DNA from 3 places in the Psychrosphaera ytuae genome. Region 1 is predicted to be linked to each of the others. Evidence: predicted binding sites of a transcription regulator. Region 1 holds the regulator's gene; each other region holds the start of a gene.
What was found. Region 1 encodes FNR, which switches genes on or off when oxygen is low (the NO sensors DNR and NnrR bind a similar motif). Its sites were predicted from a motif close to TTGATCTAGATCAA; they were not measured.
Positions count from the first base shown of each region.

Region 2: J1N51_RS03250 (universal stress protein) is a predicted target of FNR. The motif match lies at 1,552-1,565, and genes of this name have one in related genera.
Region 3: J1N51_RS03400 (phosphoketolase family protein) is a predicted target of FNR. The motif match lies at 2,302-2,315, and genes of this name have one in related genera.

Region 1 covers NZ_CP072110.1:412,205-415,493, forward strand. The annotation lists gene J1N51_RS01875 (heavy metal translocating P-type ATPase) at 1-818, shown strand, start outside; gene ccoS (cbb3-type cytochrome oxidase assembly protein CcoS) at 828-1,040, shown strand; gene J1N51_RS01885 (sulfite exporter TauE/SafE family protein) at 1,040-1,708, shown strand; gene fnr (fumarate/nitrate reduction transcriptional regulator Fnr) at 1,708-2,430, shown strand; gene uspE (universal stress protein UspE) at 2,561-3,289, shown strand, end outside.
Region 2 covers NZ_CP072110.1:711,920-715,208, forward strand. The annotation lists gene J1N51_RS03245 (DUF418 domain-containing protein) at 1-970, opposite strand, end outside; gene J1N51_RS03250 (universal stress protein) at 1,077-1,472, opposite strand; gene J1N51_RS03255 (dicarboxylate/amino acid:cation symporter) at 1,687-2,958, shown strand; gene J1N51_RS03260 (VOC family protein) at 3,059-3,289, opposite strand, start outside.
Region 3 covers NZ_CP072110.1:750,223-753,511, forward strand. The annotation lists gene J1N51_RS03400 (phosphoketolase family protein) at 1-2,065, opposite strand, end outside; gene J1N51_RS03405 (flavohemoglobin expression-modulating QEGLA motif protein) at 2,489-3,289, shown strand, end outside.

The sequences.
Region 1 (3,289 bases):
TACAGCTGCTAATCGTTCAGTTAGAAAAGCTTAGTGAGCATCCAATCGCCAAGGCGTTTAACCATAAGCATTGGCCACACATCCAATCGACATCGTTACCTATCCAAATCAATAACCCTAAGATAATTGTAGGTAATGGCATTACTGCTGAAATTACCCTACCTTCTGGTGACCTAGTTGATTTGGCTATTGGAAACGCACAGCATTGTAAAACTACGCACACTGGCGCTAATGTTTACGTCTCAATTATAAAAGAACAACAAAGCATACCGATAGCCGAGTTTAATTTGGCTGATCAAGTGAAAAACGGTACGACGACCTTACTGCAATATCTACGTAGCTTAAATCTTAAGTTGGTAATGTTAACCGGTGACAAAAGTGAAAACGTAGCAAAGACTGCAAGCGAACTTAAATTAGATGACGTACACCTTGGTTGTAAGCCGGAACAAAAAGCGGCTTTAGTTCAAAGTTATCAAAATAATGGTGATGCGGTGATGATGTTTGGCGACGGCGTTAATGACGCACCTGTATTTGCTGCTGCGGATGTGAGTGTTGCAATGGGAAGCGGCGCAGACATAAGTAAACAATCAGCAAGTATTATTATTGTTAAAGACCAACTTCATACCGTCAGTAAACTGTTTGAGTACGCACACAAGACAAAACGCATTATTAAACAAAACCTTTTGTGGTCTTTGATATACAATATTTCTATATTGCCAGTGGCGATGCTAGGTTTTGTGCCACCTTACATCGCGGTGATCGGTATGTCGGCTAGTTCGATAATTGTCGTGACCAACTCTTTAAGGCTTTTAAAGTAGGATAAATCAGTGAGTATTATTTATTACTTAATTCCCATCGCCATTGTATTTGTGATCATAGGTGTATACGCGTTTTTTTGGGCTACAAAATCAGAGCAATTTGAAGATCTCGAAAAACAAGGCTTATCCATATTAATGGATGACGATATGCCAAAAAAGGAAACAGCAAAACCAGCCGAAAATAATACCGACAATCAATCTACCAAAAATGGGCGTGTTTAATGCTCATTAGCACAGCGTTTTTTATGGGCTTGTTTGGCCTAGTCCATTGTTTAACTATGTGTGGTTCGCTCTCAATGGCACTTGGCTTCTCAATCCCAAGAGAAAAATCAATTTTGCGCTACACCACATACATTAGTTTTGGGCGTATTAGTGGTTACGCCTTAATTGGCTGCATCGCAAACTACTTTTCACAAGGTATCATTTCTTTAAGCGGTGGAAATGTGTTGTACCTAAATGTTTTCGCTAGTTTGTTGATGTTTGGCATTAGTTTACACATCTGTAACGTTTCGAATGCCGTATTAAACATAGAAAAAATCGGCGTTTGGGTTAACAAGTCATTAGAGCCGATAAAAAAACGTTTATTGCCCATTGATAGTGTATTCAAATGTTTGATGTATGGGCTGTTTTGGGGATTTTTACCGTGTGGTCTGGTCTATACCGCTTTAAGCTTAGCCTTGGTTGCTCCCTCACCATTACACGGGGGTGCCGTCATGTTTATGTTTGGTATCGCTACTCTTCCTGCACTAATTGGTATGACAAGTCTGAATAATAAATTGGCTATTTACATAAAGCAGAAGAAAATTAGAACTGTGTTTGGTATGTTTATCATTCTGATGGCATCATATCAGTTGTATACAACCTGGTTAAAATTACAAGGACTTGAATAATGACTCAATTAAGAAGCAAGAATCAATGTGGTCAGTTTTCTATAAGCTGTTCAAATTGTAATTTAAACCAGCTGTGTTTGCCTTTTTCGTTAAACAATGAAGAGTTAACCCGACTTGATGATTTGATTGAGCGAAAGAAACCCTATCAAAAAAACCAATATCTATTTGAGGCCAAGCAACCTCTACGTGCTCTCTATGCCGTCAGGTCAGGTAGTTTCAAATCCTTTTTAATTGATGAAAACGGTACCGAACAAATTACGGGTTTCCATCTACCGGGAGACATTATCGGTTTTGATGGAATCGCAGATCAAAGTTATAAAACATATTCTCAGGCATTAGAAACCTCAATGGTTTGTGAGATCCCATTTAATACCATTGACAACCTTTCAAGCTCGATGCCGAGCTTACGCCAACAAGTTCAAAGATTAATGAGTAATGAAATATCTGCCGACCAATCTATGTTTATGTTACTTAGTAAGAAAACCGCCGAGCAGCGAATTTGTACATTTTTAGTCTCTTTGTCGAAGCGGTTCGACGAGCGTAACTTGTCAGCAACAATATTTAGATTGACCATGACTCGTGCCGAGATCGGTAACTATTTGGGTCTTACCGTTGAGACAGTGAGCAGAATCATCAGTAAGTTGCAAAAAAAGGAATTGATCAATTTAGATGGTAAATTCGTCGAAATCTTAAACGTCGATGGATTGAAGCAACTCGCTTAGTACCTTGTAGAAAATATTCGATAGTATTGATTTTCTGACAAAAAGATTGATTTAGTTCAATAAAAACTCATTCAAATCCCTTTAGTCTGTTCTACACTAAATGTAGAAAAGGCAAAAAAAAGGGATTGTCATGAATACTTTCAATAAATTACTAGTTGTAGTTGACCCAACTGAAGAAGAGCAAAAAGCGTTATTACGCGCTATCGAACTCGCCAAAAAATCTCCCGTTACCCTCACCTTATTTTTGTCTATTTATGACTTTTCTTATGAAATGACAACAATGTTATCGGCTGATGAACGCGATGCCATGAAACAAGCTGTTATTGGTGATCGTACACTTTGGCTAGAAGAACTTATTGCCCAGCAAGACCTAAAGGCCACCCCGATTGATTACAAAGTCGTTTGGCACAACCGCCCATACGAAAGCATTATAAAAGAAGTCTTATTTAACAAATATGACCTCGTTATCAAAGGTACTCATGCGCACGACACTTTAAAGTCAGTCATCTTCACGCCTACTGATTGGCACCTACTACGTAAATGCCCGGTACCTGTGTTATTAGTCAAAGAACACGCTTGGCCAGAGCACGGCAAAATTTTAGCTGCAGTTTCTGCCGGAACCGATGATTCAGAGCACAAAAACTTAAATACCCAAATCACTCAATATGCCAATTACATGGCAAAACTGCTTCATTCCGAGCCACACTTGGTAAACGCATACCCGCCTACACCAGTGAATATAGCAGTTGAGATCCCAGAGTTTGATCCACAAGAATACAATTCGTCGATGAGACAACATCACACAGAAAGCTTGGCCAAACTCGCCTCAGAAAATGACATTGTTTCGTCGCACTGTCAT
Region 2 (3,289 bases), 300 kb from region 1:
AAAATGTAAACGCCATCGTTCCGACTTTTTTCACCGCTCGAACAAGCCACGAGCCAGAAGAGGCTAAATCAGCTTTAACCACGAAGTGCCAAATAATAAGCGCCATACTTAACCCAGACAACGATGCCAACACACCTGACGCACTTTGCCAAACATCTGGGTGAACTATTGCGATAAAGGCGTCAATTGCAGAGACAACAAGTGTCACAAGGAGTAGCTTGATTAATGCTGGCCGAGTAAAGCCGGTTTTTAACGCCCCAGATTTGTATAAACCCAGGCCAATAAGCATAGTGCCTACAATATAAAACAAGCTTAGTATCGGAAAAGTAACAACATAAGCAACAGCAATAAAAAGCGAAACCATAACCCACTCCCAATAAGGAGCGTGTGATGTTGAGATAGCCTCATTAAATGCTTCCGAGCCACGGACCATCGGCTCTCCAAAATACCCAGCTAACGCCCATTGTGTTGCTAACACAAGCATACCAATAGCAAAGAAAGTCTTGCCAACTTTAAGGGTCTTTTCGGCACTCCATTCCAAGCGGTTTAACAAAAACAATCCTGATAGTGCATAAACTAGCAGTATATCCCCAGGCCATATAAATACGCAGTGAATCGTGCCAAAAAGAACTAGCCAAAACAGCCTAGATTTAAGAATGGGCTTGGGTTGTAAGTTTTTGTTTTGGTAATTTTGCCACTGAATATAAAGACCCACCGCAAACAAAATACAAAACAAGCTTCTAAAACGGCCATCAAACAAAAATGCGTTTACACCACGCATAATTTGATCTGCTAGTAAAACGGGCTCATGCATGACGTAACCAAGTTCAAACATTCCCATATGAGTTATGTTCAAAAACAGTAACCCCAAAACAGCAAGGCCTCTGAGTAAGTCTAAGTATTGGATACGAGTTGGGGAGATAGTTTGAACAGTTTCAGATGACGAAACTTCAGATGGTATACTGGACATAATTTGGCCTTCCTTTGACTGGGCTCCATAAAACCAAGAGTCAGTCTAAAGAAAAGCCAAAATAAATCCCAGTATTTCTGTACCAGATAGCCGTTGTAATTTGTTTCTAAATGTTAACTAAAAACAAATCACATGGAGCGTAGTTCGCAACACCATTTGCAGTCGACCCCAACATGCCGGTGATACCCTTTTCAGAGTGTGTCCCCATAATGATCAAATCAGCTTCAATCGCTTCGGCTTTACCAATAATTTCACGATATGGTTTACCGACTTTAACTGAAGTACGCTTGCGACTAACATCATATTTAGTGGCAATCGCTTCCATCTTAGGCACAATTTCTTCTTCTAGCTTAGCTTGGTAGTCTTTTGGCAATAAGGTGTATGAAATTACACTTATCAAATACACTTTTGAATCAAACTTCTTGGCAATATCCAGAGCTTTTTTAACAACCTGCTCGCCTTCATCACTTGCTTCTATCGCAACTAAGATTTTATCGTACATTATCTAATCCTTATTCGTGAAACACGTTTACCACTGATTTTTATATTTCTAAGTGTAGCTTTAAATTAAATGAAATAAATTGATTTAAAACAACTTTCTCTTCTTTGTATAAATAGTTATTTAATATTACTAATCACTCTAATCCAAGTCCTTTCTTCCATCGTTTTGCATAGTAGAATTCGCGATCTTTCTCGAACAACACAAAGTGATCTCTATGTTTTCTCGATTTTTCTCACTATCACTGTCAAAGCAAATCTTATTTGCCTTTTTGGCCGCTATCGCTTTTGGACTTGTATTTAAAGATGCAGCCTTAGCAATTAAACCTATCGGAACAGCCTACATCAATGCCATTAAAATGGTGGTTATCCCATTGCTGTTTTTTTCTATAGTAAGTTCGATTTTCAATTTTTCAGATCCGAGTAAATTAAAACGACTGGGACTTAAAACAATCGGCGTATTTTTGTTAACCGCTTTAATTGCGAGTTTAATCGGCTTAGGCGTTGGTACGGCGTTTAATTGGACCGACAGTATTCAAATGTCCTCAGAAATCGACAAAATAAGAGTTATTCCTAGTATTGGGGAAGTTCTCTCAGGTTTCATCCCTGCAAATATTGTAGACGCAATGGCTAGTGGTAAAGTAATCCCCGTTGTGGTTTTTTCGGTAATTCTTGGCTTTGCAGTTCTTAAAACAGGTCCTGCTGCTGACGCATTTAAAGCCTTTATCGTATCTGGTAACGAAGTTATGGCTTCGCTGATGCGTATTGTGTTGGCAGTAACACCAATCGGTGTTTTTGCTATTTTGGCCGCAACCGTCAGTCAATTTGGTCTTGAAACGTTGTTGCCTCTCGGTCAATTTATCCTAGCGGTTTACTTAGGTTGCTTAATTCACATCGCGGTTACCTATTCGAGCCTGGTATATGCCTTTGGTAAAATGAACCCAATTTCATTTTACAAAAACATCTTTGAGGCACAAGCGACGGCCTATAGTACTTGCAGTAGCTATGCAACACTGCCAGTAACTACTAAAGTCATTTCTGAAAACTTAAAGGTCGAAAAAGGCTTTGGGTCTTTCGTCGCAAATATTGGTTCGAGTGCCAATATGGACGGCTGTGGCGGCATTTATCCGGCGATAGCGGCGATATTTATTGCCCACATCTACGGCATCTCTTTGGATATGGTTGACTACGGTATCATTACCATGACTGCGGTCATAAGTAGTATCGGTACTGCAGGCGTACCTGGTGCTGCATTGGTCATGCTAACGGTTACACTTAATGCCGTTGGCTTACCATTGGAGGGTATCGCCATTGTAGCTGCAATTGACCGCATTATTGATATGATGCGAACAGCCACCAACATTACAGGCGATGCAGTCACGGCTCTAGTGGTTGCTCAAAGCGAAGGGCTGGTCGGTAACGAACAACCTGATAATACAAAAAACATAAATCAAACCCAGGTTAACTCAACAAACGCATCCATAGCATAAGTCGTTATACCTTTAAGTTAATCATCTAATAAAAAATGCGAGCACTTGCCTCGCATTTTGTTTTTTGTTAACTACCTATGTGTGCAGTCATTTAAAATGATTACTTGGCATCTCTGAACAGTACTTCAGGGTTTACCATTGTTTTCATTTCTAAGACGTTGCCATTTGGATCTTCGATAAAAAACGTCTCTTGCTCAAACTCAGTTCCAACAAAACGTCTGTAAGGCTTATCAAGGTATTCTAATCCAGCAGCTTCAATACGCTGTTTTAATGCCTGAAACTCATCTTCTGGCATATGTACGCCAAAATGAGGAACTGACACCGCGCCCAT
Region 3 (3,289 bases), 340 kb from region 1:
ACAAACTATCAAAGTCAGCATCCGATAAGCCATGTGGATGGGCGTACTCTGGCGCCAAGCGATAAAGGTCGACGACATTGATAAAGCGGATCTTTAAGTCATCAAAGGTTTCTCGTAATAACGCGGTTGCCGCTAAGGCTTCTTTGGTCGGGATATCCCCGCAACCGACGATCACTACATCAGGCTCTTGGCCTTCATCGTTACTGGCCCAGGGCCAGATCCCCAATCCTTTAGTACAATGCTTAATGGCACTTTGGGTATCTAGGTACTGCATGTGCGATTGTTTGTCACACACAATGACATTGATGTCGTTTTGACTTTTTAGGCAGTGATCCGCGACCGACAACAAGCAATTGACGTCTGGCGGTAAATAGATCCGAGTCACGCTAGGGCTTTTGTTCACCACTAAATCGAGAAAACCCGGGTCTTGATGAGTAAACCCATTGTGATCTTGGCGCCACACCGTAGAGGTAATGAGAAGGTTAATCGATGCAATAGGTGCGCGCCAGCTCAAGCTTTCGGCAATAGCTAACCATTTTGCATGCTGGTTAAACATAGAGTCGATAACATGGACAAACGCCTCATACGTCGCAAAAAAACCATGTCGACCGGTTAAAACATACCCCTCAAACCAGCCCTCTAGTGTATGTTCAGACAACATCTCCAACACGCGCCCATCAGTGCTTAGGTGGCCGCCGTCTTCATCTTCTGGCTTGTACTCGCACAACCAGAGTTTTTTGCTGACTTCATAGATGTCGTCCAACTTATTTGAAGTGGTTTCGTCAGGCCCAAATACCCGAAAGTTATTGTTGTTTTTTACCATTACATCTCGAAGCATGGCGCCAAGAGGTTTGGTGTTGAAGGCAAAGGAGGTTCCAGGCTGGTCCACGACACAGGCGTAATCGGTAAAATTTGGCAGCCTGAGATTTTTCTTTACTAACCCGCCATTGGCGTGGGGGTTAGCGCTCATGCGTCTTTGCCCCTTAGGCAACAGTGCCTGTAGCTTGGCCACCAGCTTACCGTCTTCATCGAACAAGGTTTGTGGTTCATAGCTTTTAAGCCATGATGTTAATGTCGCTAGGTTTTCAGGGTTATCACGAACATTTTTGAGAGGCACTTGATGGGCTCGCCACGAGCCTTGTGTTTTATGACCGTTAATTTTTTCTGGGCAGGTCCAGCCTTTGGGTGTTCTTAACACTATCATTGGCCAACGAGCCCGGCTTACCTTTTCAGCGTTACGAGCATTTTGTTGAATCTCTCTAATATCTAGAATACAAGATTCCATCGCCTCAGCCATTTTTTGGTGCATATGAACAGGGTCGTCACCCTCGACGAAAATTGGCTTCCAGCCGTATCCATTAAACAAAGCACCTAACTCTTCATTTGGGATCCTAGAAAGTAAAGTCGGGTTATTAATTTTATAGCCATTTAAGTGAAGGATGGGCAAAACCGCCCCATCTCGAATTGGATTAATGTACTTGCTAGAGTGCCACGATGTCGCCAATGGGCCCGTTTCGGCTTCTCCGTCCCCAACCGCAACCGTCACAATTAAATCGGGGTTATCAAAGGCTGCGCCAAAAGCATGAGAAATACTATATCCCAGCTCGCCACCCTCATGAATAGAACCTGGTAGCTCTGGAGTACAATGACTGCCGATTCCCCCCGGAAACGAAAAACGTTTAAACAGGTGTGTCATGCCTTCTATATCCTGACCAACATCAGGGTATATCTCACTGTATGTTCCTTCCAGATATACCGGAGCAATAACACCAGGAGCGCCATGACCAGGGCCTGCCAAAAAAATTGCATTTAAATCATACTTGTTGATAAGTCGATTCATGTGAACATACATAAAAGATAGGCCAGGACTTGCACCCCAATGCCCTAATAGACGCTTTTTAATATGCTCTTTGCTCAAGGGGATTTGCAGTAGAGGGTTGTCTTTTAAATAAATCATCCCGGCCGCTAAGTAATTACATGCCCGCCATAAATCGTGAGTTAATCCGAGTTCTTTATCAGATATGGGGTCGATTGCTTGAGTATCGAGTTTTGTAGCGTCTTTCATAGCGAGTCCTCTTACGTAACTCTTCACCGAGGCCGCCACAGCCATAGCCACGATAAATACAAAAATAAACACAATAGCGATCAAACCATTGCAGTGATGTCCTTAAAAAGTAGCTCAGGCTTTTCAACCTGAGCAATAGAAGCAATGTCCTCTGTTAAAGATAGTGTGACTTTATTGCATTGTAAATTCAGTTAAAAACATGATTTTTAAAGGAAATTAAAATAAATAAGGATGGATTGATCTAGATCATTAAATTAAACACACCACTTCAATCTCAGCGTAATGAACAATGTCCACTTAATATAGTGCCAAGGAAGTGTAAGTAGGCATGGGACCTATTTGCCTGTTTATTGACGTTATTAGTAGTAATTTTAAGGCTTTTGATTCAAACTTGATGAACAAAATCTAGCCTTTTAATCACGTATGCAACCTATTTCTCAACAAGTTCAGGCTCTTGACGACGCTCTCTATGATACAGTGCAAGGGATCAATATTCTGAGTGCAGTAGCCCCGCTTAATTTTCAGCAGGCTAAAAGCGCGTTCTTTGAATCCAAATTTACTCAAAATCCGGAATTTGTGTATACAGATACACGCCTCGATTGTTTCGAGAGAAAGCGCAAGCTTTTCAATCTTCCCATAGATTCGTTAGGCGATGAAGATTTAGTCACTTTCTATAAAGATGTTATTGAATCTTACGTAGATAAAATTGATCAATTTAACTCCGTTGGCACACCTAATTTTGTCTACAACTGTTTGCGTTATTACGGTGAGCCAAACCAAAAAGACATCGCAAATGCGAAGTTTCTATTGCACTTGCCAGGTGAGTTAGGTGAGCTTGAACAAGAGCCATTAAATGCAGAAGCTGTGGTGTCGCTTATGGGTGACTTTGCTAACCAGCACGGCTATCAGCATCAAATAGTGATTGATGACTCTATGATTGCTAATGCCTTGGTCACTGGGACAACGATTAAAGTGAACACAAATGCCAAGATCGCTTTGGTCGAAGCGCAGGCGCTTGCACACCATGAAATTGGTGTGCACTTGGTCACCACCTTGAATTCTCGCGCCCAACCTATAAGAGCTTTAAATCTGGGTAGTCCACTCAACACCATGACGCAAGAAGGCATCGCCATCTTATGTGAATACTTAGCAGGCTGTGTGTCTTTACCTCGTCTTAAAGTACTTGCTTTAAGAGTTTTGGCCGTGGATTCAATGTTAAAAGAC